Regions from separate parts of the Halotia branconii CENA392 genome, predicted to be linked through region 3. Evidence: predicted binding sites of a transcription regulator. Region 3 holds the regulator's gene; each other region holds the start of a gene.
What was found. The regulator NtcA, encoded in region 3, controls nitrogen genes in cyanobacteria. The targets are predictions, from matches to a motif close to TNTGTANNNNNNNNTACANA.

Region 1 (4,844 bases), 2.8 Mb from region 3:
TACGGGAAGCTTTAACACTCTAACCACTGATATTTTAAACACTACTGGTAGCAATCACTCGACTCCTTCTAGTATTGATTCTCAGGATTCACATGACCTATTCGTTCCACCCAATCATGGTGGGCCTGATAGCCTACATGGTAGTGGTACTCGTTAACAAGTTAACTATTACTCAAGATTCAGAGCCTTTGGGGAATTAAAAATCAAAAATTAAAAATTAAAAATTAAAAAACCCATAATAAATTTAGGAGTCAGTGACGTGGGCTGTGAGTCCATTTTTACAAACAGAAGTGTCTTGCGCGGGTTTATGCATCTACTTGTTGGGAACTACAGACTTGCGCCATTGATGCTTTTGTACGAGCGTGTGAACTTGCCAAGCTGGATCTGGTTGAGGATAATCTAAGCGATAGTGTCCTCCCCGACTTTCGGTTCTAAAAACAGCACTTTTAAGAATTAAATAGGCTACATCTAGTAAATTACGAGTTTCTGCCCAAAGTCGCAATTGTTTTTCAGCGTTCGGTATGTCAAATTTAACGGGTTCGTATGGACGTAAAGCCATCAAAAATTGACTTAAAGGCAAAGCGGCAAAGTCTTGCTGCCAAAATTCAACAGTGGCGATCGCATCTGCTAAAACTGACTGTTCTCGACAAATACCAGCACTTTGCCAAACTAGGCGCGGTAACTTTTCTCTAAATGCTTCTAATTGTGTTTGCTGGATTTGCCAATCGCCATCAGAAAGCCTGAATGTCAAAGGATGAAAGCTGAGTTTAGTTTCTTCATCTTTAATCTTTGTGAGTTCATCCTTCAAATTAGCCATCTGCGCCCCAAAGACAATACATTCTAGCAAGGAATTACTCGCTAAACGATTTGCCCCATGCACTCCGGTACTGGCTGTTTCTCCCACCGCATACAAACCCTGAATGTTTGTGCGATTGATCAAATCTGTGACAATACCACCCATCCAATAATGGGCAGCAGGGGCTACGGGAATTGGTTCATTAAAGACATCAATGCCCCAATGTTGACAAACTTTAATGATATTGGGAAAGCGGTGACGAATTTTGTCAGCAGGAATAGGGCGCATATCTAGCCACACATGGGCAGTAGCAGGATCGGCCGCAGTCTGTTGTAAATGGCTAAAAATTGCTCTACTAACTACATCTCTGGGTGCGAGTTCACCAGCAGAGTGATAATCGAAAGCAAAACGCCGGCCTTCATTATCTACAAGATGTGCGCCTTCCCCTCGGACAGCTTCACTAATCAAAAAGTGATCAGCGCCGGGTTTAGTTAAGGCAGTAGGGTGAAATTGGACAAATTCTAAGTCGCGGAGGATAGCCCCAGCGCGCCAGGCGATCGCTACCCCATCGCCTGTACTGACATCTGGGTTAGTGGTTTGGGCAAATACTTGACCTCCACCACCAGTTGCTAGTACAACAGCACCAGCCCTTACCCAGTGGATTTCACCTTGGTAAAAGAGACTAACTCCTTGACAGTGACTGCTTTGGGGTTCTAGCCACAGACTCAACGCCAAAGCTTGCTGGATAACTTGAATATTTTGACGACGTAATACTTGGGCAGTTAGGGTAGTAGTTACCTCTCTACCTGTGGTGTCAGCGGCGTGAAGTACACGGTTACGTGAATGTGCGGCTTCTAAAGTTAAAGCTAACGCTTTACCGTGTCGATCAAAAGCGACTCCTAGGTTAACCAGAGATTGAATACAGCTAGGTGCTTGTTGGGCAAGAAACTCTACTGCTGGGCGATCGCATAAACCAGCACCTGCTTCCAATGTGTCTTCAATGTGCAGTGAAGGAGAATCTTCCGGGGAAATAGCCGCAGCAATCCCACCTTGGGCCCAATCACTAGCAGACAAAGAAACTGTTTCTTTAGTAATCAAGCCGACTTGCAAGTACTCTGGTAAGCAAAGTGCCGTATACAGTCCAGCCGCACCAGCGCCGACTACTAAGACATCAAATTGACTAGGAATATCTATTTGAGGCAAGGTATTAGGGGAAGTTAAGAGTTAAAGGTTAGGAGTTAGAAGTTTTGTAACTATGGTGTTTCTCAGTTGTGTGCAATACACTCTAGTAGAAACTAGGGGCTAGAGTAAGGTATTCCATACCTGAAATCACTACATAACTCATAACTCATAACTCCTAACTCATAAATTTGCCTACAGCTAACTAAAAAGGCGGTTATCTGTAGATACCGTTGTTAATGCGATCGTCTCCCTCGTTAAAGGCAGGTTCAAATTCTGTCACAGTAAAGTTATCCATGTTAGCTTGCAGAAGTTGTTTTTGGCGATCGCTCAGTCCTGGAAGATCCAATACATCCTCTACACTTTCGTAAGGAGCATTCTTGAGAATTTTCTTCGCAAGGGTAGGATACAACCCCGGATACTGTTGAAAAGCCCGCACGTTGGTATTATTCAAATCAAGTTTTTTACCAAATTCCGTTCCTAGCTTAGCGTCTGCCCGATTTTGCCGTTCAAGTGCCAAAATTGGAACTTGAGGCAAAGCAAAACTGTTGAAACTACTAGCTTGGGCTATCTGAGTTGTTCCTAAAAATCCCCAGCAGCCAAGGAACAAACTAAACACTGTTAATAAACGCACCAATACTTTCACGATTTTTCTACCTCTTTCCATCAAACTGAAAAAATGGCTTTCAGCCAACAGGTGTCAATAGTACACAGTCTACAGCCAAGACGATTGCCTTTAGACTAGGTGATAGCTTAATTAACACACAGCAATCATCAGAAACTAATATACAGCTTAGTAACCACCGCTAAACGCTTTGTCCTACAATACCTTCGCCATTTTTGTGTAGGTTGGGTTGAGGCACGTAGACCCAACCTTGTATAAGGTCTTGTTCTATTTATTTAATGCTCAAGCGGCGTAGGCTGCTAGTAAAAATAGACTGTCTACTAAAATTGTACTTAAAACCGCACCGCCAAAGGCATACCAATGGCGTTGTCTTTGACGTAAAGGTAAAATTCCTGCTATCAACAACACTGAGGCGAGGATTACCGCCCAAGTTTGTCCCCAAGGAGTTTGTACTTGAATCAGGGCATTTTGTAAAATTAATGGCGCACCAGCAGGTTCTACCTGCATAATTTGCCGCCAATAAGGCATTAAATCTACTATATAAAAATACACATCTGTCAAGACTGTTCCGAGTAAAGAACCTAAATAAAAGAAGTTACCAACTTTACCCCAATTTCTTAGTAGACACCAACAAGCAAAGGGTAGCCCTATAGACTCTACTGGTAAATGCCACACAGGCTCCCAACGTAACCAGCCCCAATAAATAGCTCCTGCTAACCAACTCCAGCTAAAGCCTAAAAGTAAATCTCCCCACAGATAAGTTGCAGGGCGTGACATTAATTTAAAACTCAACCATACCCAAAACCCTGTAATCGCTAAACTTATAAATGGCAGCGATCGCACTAGCGGCGCTTCTATAAATACTGGCACTGATACTAAAAATACTGCCGCGGCAAACACTAACCACGTTTGTCGCGAAGATATAGAGATCAAGAAAGACGGAGATAAGGAAAGTGTAGATTCTAACTCTCTAATATTTATCTGCCCAGTATCGGTTGCATGTAATTTGGTATCAATAGAATTAGTAGAAGTGTTGTATGAAGACAATGTATTATTAAGCAAAGTTTTTAATAATTGTTACTAAACTTTATGTTATTTAAGATAACACACTGATGAATCCCCCCCTAGGGCATTTTTATATTATATAAATTTGGGACATTATTAATGTTTATGTTTATGGGGCATAGGGCATAGGGCATGGGGCATGGGGCATGGGGGATTAATTTGTTATTCTCCTCTGCTTTGGTCACTGAGCGTACTTGTGCTGAGCGTAGCCGAAGTAGTCGAAGTGCTGCTCCTCTTCTAGTCTCTGTGTAACTTTCCTGGAAGGCTCTCCAAGCAGCTGTTTGTGTAATTGGTTGTAATAACAGCGATCGCAGGTAAACTGATGACTCTATCAAAACGTCAATGGTTCGTGCTTTTAAGTGCAATGTCTGCCATCTTCTGTGTGGCGGCATTTCCGATTAAAGTTGTCAGCGCCCAAACTAACCCGGTGGTAAGTGGGGTGCAATCAATGAATATTTTACAAGCTATTGTTTTAGGCTTTGTGCAGGGAATGACGGAATTTCTGCCTATTAGTAGCACAGCACATTTAAAAGTTGTGCCTGTGGCTTTAGGTTGGGGTGATCCGGGTGTAGCTTTTACTGCTATTATTCAGCTCGGTAGTATAGCAGCCGTATTATGGTATTTCTGGGGAGATCTAACGCGCATTCTTAAAGGAGCCACCAGAGCGATTGCCCTCAAAGATTATCATGATCACGACTTACGCTTATTTATAGGTATTATTCTGGGTACGTTACCTATTATCTTTTTTGGACTTTTAATTAAAGTATTTATTCCAGACTTTGATAATTCACCGATTAGAAGCATGGCAGCGATCGCTACTGCCTCTATAGTCATGGCTTTGTTATTGGGATTAGCAGAAAAACTCGGTCAGCGTCAACGAGACTTTGAGCATCTAACAATGAAAGATGGGCTATTGATGGGTTTAGCTCAATCTCTAGCATTAATACCTGGTGTATCTCGTTCTGGTTCTACCTTAACAGCTGGGCTATTTATGAGTTTGCAACGGGAAACAGCGGCTAGATTCTCGTTTTTGTTAGGTATTCCAGCCATTACCCTAGCAGGGTTAGTGGAATTAAAAGATGTTCTCAAAGCAGGTTTAAGTAGTGCAGCAATTGTTCCTATTGTTGTAGGAGTGATTTCTGCCACAATTTTCTCATATATAGCGATCGCTGGATTGCT
Region 2 (4,844 bases), 1.4 Mb from region 3:
GGGCTAGCAATTGTGCGTAAGATTATCGAAATGCATGGTGGTACAGTTAAAGCAGAAAGTACTGGCGAGAATCAAGGGTCAAAGTTTACCGTCCAGTTACCGCTTCTGCAAAATGAAAGTTTAAGCAGGGCAGATGAAAAAAATCATCACTTATCATTAACTCCTCAATCTTTACCTTTAGCTAACATACAGATTTTAGTGGTTGATGATGATGCTGATTCACGAGATTTCATTGTTTTTGTTTTACAGCAAGACGGAGCTGAAGTGATTGCGACATCTTCAGCCTTGGAAGCATTACAAACCCTGAAACAGAAAAAGCCAGATGTATTAATTAGCGATATTAGTATGCCCGGAATGGATGGCTATATGCTAATTCGTGAGGTGAGAACTTGGACAGCAGAACAAGGTGGAACAATTTTGGCGATCGCTTTGACAGCTTTTGCGAGAAACTATGATCAGCAACAAGCACTACAAGCAGGGTTTCAGATACACTTATCCAAACCTTTTGACGCAGAAGAATTAGTTGCAGCAGTTATTAAGCTCATGGCAATAGAAGGTTCTTAACACTTTTCAAAATTTTATTTTCTCTGTGCTGTACTAGGTTGCATGATTTCTCAGCTTGATGATTTGACTCAACTAAAAACTCTGAAAAAAGCCACCCCGTGAGGTGGCTAAAAAATTTAAAACTAATGCCCCTTCTCGGCGAGAGGTTGCACCAACAAGGCGGGAATAGGAAATAGAAAAAGAAAATTAGCCCTGAAATAAGGTTAAATCAGTTAACAGTTAACAGTTATCAAGTAGCTTTTGACTGATAACTGTCTTGTGGATGGCTTAGTCTTTCTGTTGCCCTTCGGATTCGCCAGTCACCTGCGGAGGGAAACCCTCCCGCAGTGCTGGACTCACCTGTTGCCCGTTAAGAGTTTCCTTTCATCTGCGGCAATTAGCAATCGTAATAGAGGTAAAACTCGTAAGGATGAGGACGCAACTGCAATTGCTCAACTTCGTTAGCTAATTTGTAATCAATCCAATTCTGGATAAAATCTTCTGTGAATACGCCTGTTTCTGTCAAGAAAGCGTGATCATTTTCCAGATGTCCTAACGCCTTTTCTAGAGAACCAGGTGTTGAAGGTACTTTCGCTAGTTCTTCTGGAGAAAGTTCATAGATGTTTTTATCTAGGGGTTCACCAGGATGGATTTTATTTTTGATTCCATCTATACCAGCACAAAGCATAGCAGCAAATGCTAAGTAAGGGTTAGAGGTAGCATCTGGACAACGGAACTCTAGCCGTTTAGCTTTGGGGTTAGTACCAGATAGAGGAATCCGCACAGAAGCAGAACGATTACCTTGGGAGTAGGCTAAGTTCACCGGTGCTTCATAACCAGGTACTAAACGCTTGTAAGAGTTAGTGGTGGGATTGGTAATTGCTAACAGTGCTGGTGCGTGCTTGAGGATACCACCAATGTAATGAAGCGCTGTTTCACTCAAACCAGCATACTTATCACCTGCAAATGTGGGTTTACCATCTTTCCAGATAGACTGGTGACAGTGCATCCCAGAACCGTTATCGCCAAAAATTGGTTTTGGCATGAAGGTGACGGTTTTGCCGTATTTCTTAGCAACATTCTTGATGACATATTTGTAGGTCATCAGCCAGTCAGCAGCTTCAATCAATTTTCCAAAGCGGAAACCCAATTCGCACTGACCACCGGTCGCAACTTCGTGGTGTTGTTTTTCAATGGGTACACCACACTCTGCCATTGTCAGCAGCATTTCTGTACGCATATCTTGGAAGCTATCCGTTGGCGATACTGGGAAGTAGCCTTCTTTGAAGCGTGGTTTGTAACCCAAGTTGGGCCCTTCTTCTCTACCAGAGTTCCAACGACCTTCTATAGAATCTACGTAGTAGTAACCTTGGTTAGCAGTTTGGTCGAAGCGGACATCATCAAAGATAAAAAATTCAGCTTCAGGGCCAAAAAAGACTGTATCACCAATGCCTGTGGAAACTAGATAGTCTACTGCTTTTTGAGCAATAACGCGTGGGCAACGGCTATACCATTCACCAGTGCGGGGTTCTTTAATACTACAAACTATACTTAGTGTTGGCTCTTTCATGAACGGGTCGATCCAAGCAGTGTTGGGATCGAGTACCATTGTCATGTCTGATTCGTTGATTGCTTTCCAACCCCGAATGCTGGAACCATCAAAAGGTACACCATCATCAAATGAGCTTTCATCAATTTGGTTGTGATAAACCGTTAAATGCTGCCAAGTTCCTGGTGTATCGATGAATTTCAGATCAATCATCTGAATTTTTTGGTCTTGAATCATCTTCAAGACTTCTTGTGGGGTTGTCATTGTTACTCCTTCTCTACCAATTTCCTAAAGTAAAATCAGAATCCGCCAAAGCTTCCTCATCTTGCTGATCTGAACCCAGTTGTGACACACCTGAAATATCATAAATTCTGGATATTAGAGAATTTTGTAGTTTTTGTTACAGATGATCTGGATTACAGCTTATATTAACCTTTACCTGATCATCTACACAAAACTGGAAAGTTCATCTCAGAGGGGGTCAACTTTGACATAAAATCCTTAAGTAGCGGATGATTATTTTTGTGCTGAATCTATTTTAAATAGCACAAAAATTTACTGGTGCATAAGTGCAGACAAATTAATATCAAACCATAGATAGCAACAATTGGGAGAAGAAGGAATGCGCGATGCAGTAACAAACTTGATTAAGAATTATGACGTAGCTGGTCGATATTTTGACCGGAATGCGATCGACAGCCTAAAATCATATTTTGAAAGTGGCACAGCACGGATACAAGCAGCAGCAGCGATCAATTCTAATGCCGCAGGACTCGTGAAGCAGGCTGGTTTGGAATTATTTGAAGAATTACCAGAGTTGATTCGTCCTGGCGGAAATGCCTATACAACTCGTCGTTACGCGGCTTGTCTGCGAGATATGGACTATTACTTGCGCTACGCTACTTATGCGTTAGTTGCTGGCAATACAAATGTGTTGGATGAACGAGTATTGCAAGGACTGCGAGAAACTTACAACTCTTTAGGAGTACCTATTAGTCCAACAGTTCGCGGTATCCAAATTCTCAAAGATATGGTTAAGGAAAAAGTGGCAGCTGCGGGTGTGGCCGATACTACTTTTGTAGACGAGCCTTTTGACCATTTGAGTCGTGAGTTAAGTGAGATAGATATTTAGTCAGCTTTGGGCGGGCAAAATGTCTGCCCGATAAAAGTTAAGTATTGCGATCGCACTTTGACTTTAAGAACAAAGTGCGTTTACTTTTTTGAAGTTTCTGCGTGAGAATTATCAGTAAGTGTTTAATAGCAGTTTCCAAGCGAGTTTATGAATGTATATTTTCTGAACGCTTTGGTTAGTTAATCCTTAGTAGCATAAAAATAAACCTAATTGTCTTTGACGATCAATTAGATAGGATTATCAAATGGATAAGCTAACTCGGTATCGGGAAATCATTCGTCAATTGATATTTGAATATGCCAATCACAAACCTGCTAATGGTCAAATAGAGACAGAATCTGTGGTTGACTCAGAACGCGACCATTACGAAGTAGTACACGTCGGTTGGGATGGAGTGCGGCGCGTACATGGTTCAGTAGTGCATATAGATATTATTAATAGTAAAGTCTGGATTCAATATGATGGTACGTCTGAACCAGTAGCAGAAGCATTGTTGGAAGCTGGTGTCCCGCGTGAAGACATTGTCTTGGCTTTCCATCCTGTAGAACTGCGTCAATATACAGATTTTGCTGTATGTTGATTACCTGAATATTGTGCATTCCTAAAGAATAAAATAAACAAGAAGTTGAGAGCGATCGCATTAATTTTAGCGATTATTATAATTGGCGGATGCAAGTGAAAAAAACTACTCTAGGACGCTTAAAAAGTTAATTGGCTAAACAACGACTAGATACATTATTAGTAGAACTAAATTTATGTGCTTCTCGCGCTTTAGCACAGAGGCTAATTCAAGCAGGGGAAGTGATGGTTAATGACCAGATAGTTGATAAATCTGGTACAGAAGTTGATATTGCTGCTCAAATTAGAATTAAAGAGCGATCGCGGTTTGTTTCCCGCGGAGGTGAGAAACTAACTAAAGCTCTAGAATTGTTTGCCATTCCCACAGCCGGACGTGTTTGTTTAGATGGTGGTATTTCTACGGGTGGCTTTACAGATTGCCTACTCCAAGCTGGGGCAAAATTAGTTTATGGTATTGATGTCGGTTATGGACAAGTTGATTGGCGTTTGCGAAATGATCCGCGGGTAGTTTTGCGGGAACGGACTAATTTACGTCATCTTTCACCCGATGAGTTGTACGGTGAGGGTGATCCTCTTCCTGATTTGACAGTGGTGGATGTATCGTTTATTTCGTTAACTAAGATTTTGCCTGCTTTGTGGCGATTAACTCAAGCTAACCGAGAACTGGTGTTACTGGTAAAACCACAGTTTGAAGTTGGAAAATCTCGTGTCGGTAAAAAAGGTGTAGTGCGCGACCCTAACGACCAAGCTGATGCCATTTTCCTAGTACTGCAAGCAGCTCACAAATTAGGATGGAAATATCAAGGCTTAACTTGGTCGCCGATTACTGGCCCCGCAGGGAATATTGAGTATCTCTTATGGTTAGGAATGGAAAGTGAAACACCATCGCCTAATTTAGAGGAGATTCAAAAAATCACGAAATTAGCTGTTGCTGATTTTCGAGAGCATTAAACGTCGTAGATTAAACACTCTACCGCTTCTGGATGGCGATCGCAGTAACTTTCTAAAGCAGTTTTGCGTTGTTTTGCTTGTTTTTGGTGA
Region 3 (4,844 bases):
TGCTCTACCTCACTCAGAACATGGCTGTTGAAGAAAATCGTCTTACCTGCGGCTTTTAGAGATAGAATAATTTCGCGCATTTGGTAACGCCCTAAAGGATCGAGACCAGACATTGGTTCATCTAGAAAGATCAATTCTGGATCATTAATTAGTGCCTGTGCCATAGCAACACGCTGTAGCATACCTTTAGAATAGCGCCGCATCTGTTTTTTACGAGCATCAGCGACAGATAAACCCACTAATTCTAGTAGTTGAGGAATGCGTTGGCGTTGTAAGCTTTGAGGAATTTGAAATAGACCTGCGGCTAGCTGCAAAAATTCCCAGCCAGTGAGATACTCATACAAGTAAGGATTTTCGCTGAGATAGCCAATGTATTGTTTGATGTGGCGATCGCCTAGCGGTTTACCAAACAGCAATCCTCGTCCACCTGTAGGGCGAATAATCCCCAATAACAATTTTAAAAGGGTTGTTTTACCAGCACCATTAGGCCCTAGTAAACCAAAAGTTTCTCCCTTATAAACTGTCAAAGAACAGCTTTTAAGGGATACCACTTTTTGATTCAACCAAAAGCCTGTGCGATAGACCTTTCGCAATTCAGAAGTCAGGACTACTGGCGGCGTGTCTATAGTCTGCGGGTGAGAATTAAGGTTGTCTACAACAGACTTCATCTGGGTTCAGTTACCAAAATTAATATTTAACTGCTGGACACCTAATGGTTTGACAAATGCGATCGCCACTAGGTTTGTCAATTATGGCAAACATAGTTGCTAATTGGCACTCTTAATATCACCTTTACCACGTAATTTTGACTATATTTACAAAACGCCCTTAGAACTAGGAATCATACCAGCACGGCGGGGATCAATTTCCACCGCCATTCGCGTTGCTCTGGCAAAAGCTTTAAATGTTGCTTCAATAATATGGTGGGAGTTAATGCCATCAAGTTGCCGAATGTGTAAAGTCATTTGACTATGGTTTACCAGCGCGACAAAAAATTCCCGCACTAATTGGGTGTCATAAGTTCCTACTCGTTGGGTAGGAATTTCTAAACCATAGCTGAGATGAGGGCGACCAGAAAAGTCTAGTACTACTTGAACTAAAGCTTCATCCAACGGTGCAAGAAAATTTCCAAAACGGACAATACCTTTTCTATGGCCTAATGCTTGAGTGAAAGCTTGCCCTAAGGTGATGCCTACATCTTCATTGGTATGATGGTCATCAATTTCCCAGTCTCCTGTAGCTCTGACATCCAAGTCAATGAGACCGTGGGAAGCAATTTGATGCAACATGTGATCTAAAAATGGAATACCTGTAGCTGCTGTACAAGTTCCTGTACCATCTAGGTTAACAGTAACTTGGACATCAGTTTCACCAGTAGTGCGGTGAACAGAGGCAATCCGAGAAGTTTGAGTAATTTGGCGTTCAGTTGTTTGCATAATTAATGAGGCATGGGGCATGGGGCATAAGAAAGAGGCAGAAGGGCAGGGTGCGGGGTGCAGAGGGGAATGAAGAAGAGGAATTGGGGCAGGGTGCGGGGTGCAGAGGAGATGAAGAGGAATTACCTCTTTCTCCCGAAGTTGCTCCACTTGGGGAGGCAGCCCTGTCTTGTTGTTCCAACAAAGAGGAGCCAGCGCGGTCATGGGGGTTTCCCCCAGGAGCGACTGGCGTTGGACTGCCGAACCCGGAGGGGGAGACCCCAAGACCGCACTTCTCTCCCTGTCTCCCTGCTCCCTGCTCCCTTGCCTCTTCCTCTGCCCAAATCGTATTACATTCCCATGATTTCATATCCTGCATCTACATACAGGACTTGTCCTGTAATGCCACTGGCTAAGTCACTAGCTAAGAAAGCAGCAGTATTGCCTACTTCTTGCTGAGTTACGGTGCGTCGTAGGGGTGATACTTCTTCTACATGATGAATCATATCCAAAATGCCGCCTACCGCTGAAGATGCCAAAGTCCGAATTGGGCCGGCAGAAATGGCATTCACCCGAATATTCTGTGACCCCAACTCAGCAGCTAAATAACGTACACTTGCTTCTAAACCTGCTTTAGCGACTCCCATAACATTGTAGTTAGGAACTGCTCTTACACCGCCCAAATAGGTTAGGGTGATGATGCTACCTCCCTGGGTCATCAACGGTTTAGCTGCACCACTTAACTGTACTAATGAGTAGGTGCTAATTTCTAAAGCGGTGTTGAAGCCAGAACGAGAGGTTTGGCTAAAACCTCCACTCAAATCATCTTTGCTAGCAAAGGCAAGACAGTGAATGAGAATATCTAGCTTGCCCCACTTATCTTGGATAGTTTCAAAGGTAGACTGAATTTGTTGATCATTTTGAACATTACAGGGAAGAAATAAGCTGGGGTTAAGAGGTTCAACTAATTCTGCAACTTTTTTCTCCATTTTGCCCTTGTCATCTGGCAGGTAGGTAATACCTAGATTTGCTCCTGCTTTGTGCAGTTGCTGAGCAATCCCCCAGGCGATTGACCGGTTATTGGCAATACCCGTAACCAAGGCGTTCTTTCCAGTTAGATTAAGCATAAAAATTGTCAATGCAAGCAATCACTAGGAGCATACTAGAATCTGATACCGACTTGCCATCAAAGATCACAATTGAGGCATCAAAAAAATCGAGAGGAACAAAGAGGAGGAGTAGAGAAAAAAAGTTGCTTCTTTATCTGTTTTTACTTTCTCATTTCCTAAATGCTATTTCTCAATTCAACTTGATATGAGCCAAGTTTATTTATGTTTTGCATATAATTTGCAAAAATAATTATTAGTAAGTGTGTTTTCTGCAAAAAAAATTCTAGATATTCCTTAAGATATCGTGAATTTTTCCACAAAAAACCTGATGACTACAACTGTGGAAGTACTTATAACAACTACTAGCTAAAAATATGAAAAATTATGTATCATTATGAACAAATAACTATCAAGTTTTGGGTTTGAGTATAGGAACGAACAGAAAGGTTGACGGTGCTTTATTAATTTTTCAGGTGTATTCTTAGGTAATCAGTTTTTGTTTTTCCGGCATTGGGTAGGGGAAGGGAGATGATCGTGACACAAGATAAAGCCCTAGCAAATGTTTTTCGTCAGATGGCGACCGGAGCGTTTCCGCCGGTTGTGGAAACTTTTGAACGCAACAAAACGATCTTTTTTCCTGGCGATCCTGCCGAACGAGTTTATTTCCTTCTCAAGGGTGCTGTTAAACTTTCCAGGGTGTACGAGGCAGGAGAAGAAATAACGGTAGCATTGCTGCGGGAAAATAGCGTTTTTGGTGTGTTGTCATTATTGACAGGAAACAAGTCAGATCGGTTTTACCATGCGGTGGCATTTACCCCTGTGGAATTACTATCGGCACCGATTGAACAGGTGGAGCAAGCACTCAAAGAAAATCCAGAATTATCGATGTTAATGCTGCGGGGTTTATCTTCGCGGATCTTACAAACAGAGATGATGATTGAAACTTTAGCTCACCGAGATATGGGATCGAGGCTAGTGAGTTTTCTATTAATTCTCTGCCGTGATTTTGGTGTACCTTGTGCTGATGGGATCACAATTGATCTGAAATTATCTCATCAGGCGATCGCTGAGGCCATTGGTTCAACTCGCGTTACCGTCACCAGATTACTGGGTGACTTACGAGAAAAAAAGATGATTTCTATCCACAAAAAGAAGATTACTGTGCATAAACCTGTTACCTTAAGTAGACAGTTCACTTAAAAGCAATTGGAATAATGGGAGTTGGTCTGTGTTGTGTTTTTAAAAGAAACCACCCAAATAGCTGGAATCAAACCTCAAATCTTGAGTAATTTCAGCTATTGCCAATCTCCCCCTCCTCCACAGATAATGATTGAAAGTAGTAGGCTGTATCTGGAAGCATTTCGGTAGCTGAAGATGACCACCGGGTACATCCTCATAGCAGCAATTTTAATTTTGGGAGGCGTAATTGCCACCGTTGGCGATCGCATTGGCACTAGAGTTGGCAAAGCGCGTCTCTCATTATTCAACCTCCGTCCTAAAAATACGGCTGTATTGGTAACTATTCTGACTGGTGGTTTAATTTCGGCATCAACTCTAGGGATTTTATTCGCTGCCGATGAAGGATTACGCAAGGGCGTATTTGAATTAGAAGATATTCAAAAAGACCTCAGAAACAAGCGGGAACAACTCAAAACTGCGGAAACCCAAAAAAGCCAAGTAGAAAGTGAGCTAAACCAGGCAAGGAAGGAAAAAACACAGGCACAGCAAGACTTACAAGTAATTAATAAGTCTTTACAAGCAGCTAACGCTAAACAACGGCAAACGCAAGCTCAACTCAACCGTACCATTAGTCAACAAGCCCAAACCCAAACTCAACTTCAACGAACTCAAAGCCAGTTGGGTAAAGTGGCAACTCAGTACCAACAAGCTATCACAGAACTGCAAAGTGTTGACGATCAAAGAAAAGCTCTACAGGCAGCAGTTGAACAATTAAAAACAGAACGTGAAAGACTTTACGCCGAAGCTAAAAAAGCGATTGATCAAGCCAAAACAGCTATTGAAAAACGCGATCGCGAACTTGCCAACCGAAAGGTAGCGATTGAATTACGCGATCAAAAAATTACTCAACTAGATCAACTGATTCAAAAACGTAATCAAGAAATTACTTCACGAGAGCAAGTGATTGCTAAACGTGAATCTCGCCTCAAAGAATTAGAAAGACAACAAGATTATTTAGAGCAAGAAGTAGCGAGGCTGGAAAAATATTACCAGTCATATCGAGATTTGCGTTTAGGTAAATTGGCGTTAGTTCGTGGTCAAGTTTTGGCCGCAGCTGTCATTCAAGTTAACCAAGCTGCTG
Region 4 (4,844 bases), 330 kb from region 3:
TTACGCACAGCAAATACCACAAATAAAATTGCCCAAATCCCTAATAAAGTCTGTTCCCCTGCCGTTGGTAAAATTCCGATTAAATGTCCTAATAATAATAGTGGAACTGTGAGGGTTAATACTTTAGTTTCTAGACGATTAAAGCAAAAAGCTTCTTTGAAATAAATACCTGTTAAAGCAACAAAAGTAAAACCTACTCCAAATAAGGTTAGGGGTTGATTGTAAACGGTTATAGCTAAAGGTTCACTGTTAGATAATGCCAGTATTAATGAGGTGATGCTACCGATCGCCCAAAAAATTTGCAAAAGTCGGTGCAATGGAGCCATGTAGATGTGAATAGTCCATAAACTCACACCCAGAGCTAAACTAAAGCAAGCATACAAAGGTGTCAAGATAGATGCATTATTGTTAAACAACACCAAAGCACTGCCTATCGCAAAACTTAGTGCAGCTATCATTAATCCAACGCGGTAGATAATTACCCCATTGCGATCGCTTTGATTAATGGTAAACTCCCCAAATTGACCTTGATAAACTTCCGGTGTAGATAGTGTTTGTGTAGTCATATCAAAAAATAATACTGTTAATTTTCTTGTAGCATTCAACGAGAACTAACTGATACCATTTCACAAAATCATTGATACAAATTATTTTTCTTGCTACCCCTGCCTCTCCTGCTTGCCCAAATGTATCAACTTTAAAGTAAAACGGTATGACGGGTTATCTCTAGGCTACATGATTAATCACTTTGTTGATTTTCTCAACAATAAAATATTTTGTAAGTTAATCTGCAACTGTAAGTGTGCATTACCGCTATTTATAGCAATTTCTACCCAGCCGTGACTTCCTACTAATGCAATGGCTGCACCAACTTTGACATCACTGTAGGTTGCACCCCCCGGTATAGTCAATCCAGCAGCTTGCACACACCAATTTTTACCTTCTACGTAACTCCCTGGAATGTTGCTTACTAAGTTGCCAAAATAATCAATATATTGAATACAACCCATCACACCAGTAGCAGTCTGTTTGCAGATATCTATGTCTAGCTTTACCAAAGTTTTTGGATCAATTTCTTGTCCTAGCTGTTGAATAGAGACACCATTAGCAAGATAAGCTGCCGCTGGTGCAAAGATATCTCTACCGTGAAAAGTTTTGCTGGGTTGAGAAGTTCGCCAATAATCAGGATTTGTGAGTTCAACTGCTGTAATTGCTGGACTTTGAGCTAATACTCCACTAAATATGCCATTATCTGGGCCTACCAAAAAACCTTGAGCAAATTCTACTGCGATCGCCCTGCGTTGACTACCCACCCCTGGATCTACCACTGCCACATGTACTGTTCCCACCGGAAAATAGGGATAAGCATTCATTAAGCAAAACCTAGCTGCGGCGACGTTTTGCGGCGGAATCTGGTGTGTTAAGTCTACCACCGTCAACTGAGGATTAATTTGAGCAATAACTCCCTTGATTACGCCTACATAGACATCGCGATCGCCAAAATCGCTTAATACAGTCAAGACTGCTTGTTGGTTGCTGGGATGATTGGACATAGCTTGACAATAAAATATATTAAGCCACAATTTTCTGTAACAACAGCTACAAAAAATATGTTATGTTAGGAAGACAAGACATAAAGAGAAACTTTTAAGAGGTTAACCATTATGAATCAAAGTAGAATGCGAGTTAATACTCAAGCCAAAGAAGCACATAGACAAAATATCCAAAGAAGCTTACAACATAGGCTACAAGTAGCTAAAGCTAGTGGTGACGAAAGGCTAGTTCGTCAATTAGAAGCAGAAATCAAGTATTTCGGCTAAATCGAGAGTTTAATCTTCGTTTGTAGTTAGAACTTTAGTCCTGGCTTTAACGGGGAACAGGAACTGTCTGTGGTAGGGGATTTAAGCCCCTGCCAAGACTTGCCGCCACAAGAAGGTAGACTTAAATCCAAGGTGTGGCAACAGGCAACACTTCGACAAAGCTCAGTGCAAGCAGTTCATCCATTTGTTCCTTCTCTTGAAGGGAGTTGATGAATAAAACACAAAAGGTTGTCAATTAGTTGACAACCTTTTTTATGGTCTATGCCATTTTAATAAAGGAATATCAAGAAGGGGCATAGATAGGGTATAGAGCATTGGTAGGTTTTTTCCCATGCCCAAAAACTCCATGCCCTTGTGGGTGGGGTTTTTTATCTATTGTCTTCTTCTGGTTGATTCATCGCCTTTATTAATATCTAACTCTTCACGACGAAGGGTTTCTTCAGCTTCAACGGTATCTTGTTCTACCACTTTCTTAACTCTAACTTCCTCACGCAAAACAGCTTCCTTATGAATATCAGGAGTTTCTTCGTAAATCTCCATACGAGCGACTTCTCCTTCGCGGAAGTCAACATCGCCCGGAGAAACTGTCCTACCTGCCTCTGTGGGAGTAGTACGTTCAATAACTACTCGCTCTTTCTCTACTGGTACTGAAACTTGCGCTTTTTCAGTTTCAACATGTTTACCAACTGCTACTTCTCCGGTTTTAACGCGTGATTTGTTGGCAACTAACCGTTCTTCGTACAATTTGAGACTTTGATGATTCTGCTCATTCATCTGGTACAAATCTGGTTCTTGTTCGTAAGTATAACTCTCACGCTCGTAAGTAGGTTTTGGCATGGGTGCAGTTTCCCTCATTGCCGGCTCAGTATAAGCTTTTGGCGTATCTAAAGGTGCTGAACTTTCTACAGGAGTTTGTACATCTAAAGGTGTTGATGTATTTAAGGGAGTTTCCCTTGTAGGAGTGCGATAAACTTCTCGCAATTGCTCCTCGTAATCGTAATCAATTCGTTCCAAGCTGTGGAAATCAGGTAAGTTATCTACTTGCTCTCTAGTCAGTCCTGTAGCATATACTCGTCTATCAGAGTAATTGATTCGGGAACGCCCAATTGGCAACAACACCTGCTTACCAAAAATCCAGAAACCCGTGTCAATGACTAAATAGCGAAAGCGACCTGAATCATCCACTAAAATATGTTTGACAGTGCCAACTTTTTCATCATTTATGTCTGAGTAAGCATCAAAATCTCTGATATTGTAATTATCAAAGTCAGTATCTTTATAGTTGGCAGCAAAATCTTGTAGTTTATAAAGAGTCATAGTTATTTTTTATCTAAATTCTCTACACCCCCTATGCTAAAACTTTTTTGTATTACTCCATCTTTCTCATGGCTGAATTGTATGAAATAAAAATTTAATCCCTTTAGGGGATATATGAAATAAAAATTTAAACAACAATCTAAGTAGTTGTAAAATATTATTTTGTTTTTACTTAAAAAAAGTTGCTTTTGTAGGCTGCAAAATTATTTATCTATGAAAAACAGCCAATTATAAAGGGTTACAGCGTTTTCATCGAAAGAGGTAGATAAAAAAATAAGATATTTTAGAAATAATTAAAAAATATTATATAAACTTTTGTAAAGTTTATATAAGTTATAAATTACCGATATTTAGGAGGACATTTATAATGTCTATTTTATCTCATATATCTGTTGTAAGTGCATCTTTATTAACTTTAGGGTTAGCAGTAAGTACGACTGCTCAAACTTCTCCAAAACAAACTACATTTCCTGATGTTCCACCTAACTACTGGGCACAACCATTTATTCAACGTTTAGCCCAAAAAAATATGATTGTTGGATATCCAGATGGAACTTTTCGACCAGAACAGGCTGTACAGCGTGATGAATTTGCAGCAATGATTCGTCAAGCTTTTGATCAAGAGCAAGTGCGGCAAATATCAAGTGGAAGTGCTTATCAAGATGTTCCCCGTGACTACTGGGCTGTATCTGCAATTGAAGAAGCTTATCAACAAGGATTTATGAATAGCTATCCTAACAATTCATTTCGTCCAAATAAGCCAATGTCGAAATCACAGGCAATAGTTGCTTTAGTAAGGGGTCTAAATTTAGCACCAAAAAATCAACAAGCAACTCGTCGTGTAGCAAAACAACCTATATATTTTCCTTTAGCGGTGACTTCTTTGATGCAGCCTTTGATAGTGTCTCAAGCGAAGGCTGCAAAAGCACCTACTCAAACAACTGCTGTACAGAAACCTATGGTGGCACTTGTTAATAATTCTTATCAAGATTCTCCAGAAATTCCTAAGTATGCGGTTAACGATATAGGAATAGCCACACAAAGGAATATGGTAGTTAATTATCCTAATCCCAAGCTTTTAAATCCCAATCAGCCTTTGAAACGGGCGACAGCGGCTGCTTTAATTCATCAAGCATTGGTCACTCAAAATAGAATAGAACCTCTTCCTCAGAATGTGAAGGCTTACAACTATATTGTTCGACCTGGAATTAGCCAACAAGCTGCTCGATAATTTCCATATAATCTTACAAAAGCGATCGCCATTCTAACAGGCGATCGCTTTTTGATCAGTACCTCAGCCTGTCACAATGGTAATGACACTGCTTTTAGTCATAATCATTCAGTGAACGCCCCTAACAGCAACTCAGCCCAAACCCAATCACGCAAAGCGGATCACATCCGTATTTGCTTAGAAGAAGATGTTCAATTTCACGAAACCACCAACGGACTAGAACACTATCGCTTTCACCATTGCTGTTTACCAGAATTAGACCGCAACGATATTGATATCAGTACAACTTTTTTGGGGAAACACCTCGGCTCACCTTTATTAATCTCTTCCATGACTGGGGGAACAGAACAAGCCAAGACAATTAACCAACGTTTAGCAGCGATCGCTCAACATTATAAAATTGCAATGGGTGTTGGTTCCCAACGAGTAGCAATAGAAAAACCCCAAGTCGCTGATAGTTTTGCTATCCGCAAATA

Region 1: the regulator NtcA is predicted to act here: its motif matches at 3,665-3,684, upstream of QI031_RS00585 (DUF3120 domain-containing protein).
Region 2: the regulator NtcA is predicted to act here: its motif matches at 2,480-2,499, upstream of glnA (type I glutamate--ammonia ligase).
Region 4: the regulator NtcA is predicted to act here: its motif matches at 1,587-1,606, upstream of QI031_RS14160 (SAM hydrolase/SAM-dependent halogenase family protein).

Annotation. Positions count from the first base shown of each region.
Region 1 is NZ_CP124543.1:110,702-115,545, reverse strand. It holds gene QI031_RS00600 (hypothetical protein) at 1-157, shown strand, start outside; gene nadB (L-aspartate oxidase) at 314-1,999, opposite strand; gene psbU (photosystem II complex extrinsic protein PsbU) at 2,193-2,621, opposite strand; gene QI031_RS00585 (DUF3120 domain-containing protein) at 2,883-3,662, opposite strand; gene QI031_RS00580 (undecaprenyl-diphosphate phosphatase) at 3,988-4,844, shown strand, end outside.
Region 2 is NZ_CP124543.1:4,305,206-4,310,049, reverse strand. It holds gene QI031_RS18985 (hybrid sensor histidine kinase/response regulator) at 1-564, shown strand, start outside; gene glnA (type I glutamate--ammonia ligase) at 941-2,356, opposite strand; gene apcB (allophycocyanin subunit beta) at 2,715-3,224, shown strand; gene QI031_RS18970 (XisI protein) at 3,469-3,804, shown strand; gene QI031_RS18965 (TlyA family RNA methyltransferase) at 3,936-4,754, shown strand; gene QI031_RS18960 (Calvin cycle protein CP12) at 4,751-4,844, opposite strand, start outside.
Region 3 is NZ_CP124543.1:2,910,279-2,915,122, forward strand. It holds gene QI031_RS12710 (ABC transporter ATP-binding protein) at 1-668, opposite strand, end outside; gene hisB (imidazoleglycerol-phosphate dehydratase HisB) at 816-1,436, opposite strand; gene fabI (enoyl-ACP reductase FabI) at 1,766-2,542, opposite strand; gene ntcA (global nitrogen regulator NtcA) at 3,053-3,724, shown strand; gene QI031_RS12730 (DUF3084 domain-containing protein) at 3,899-4,844, shown strand, end outside.
Region 4 is NZ_CP124543.1:3,241,656-3,246,499, forward strand. It holds gene QI031_RS14155 (DUF2301 domain-containing membrane protein) at 1-566, opposite strand, end outside; gene QI031_RS14160 (SAM hydrolase/SAM-dependent halogenase family protein) at 744-1,553, opposite strand; gene pirA (arginine synthesis PII-interacting regulator PirA) at 1,665-1,820, shown strand; gene QI031_RS14170 (DUF2382 domain-containing protein) at 2,193-3,137, opposite strand; gene QI031_RS14175 (S-layer homology domain-containing protein) at 3,505-4,368, shown strand; gene fni (type 2 isopentenyl-diphosphate Delta-isomerase) at 4,480-4,844, shown strand, end outside.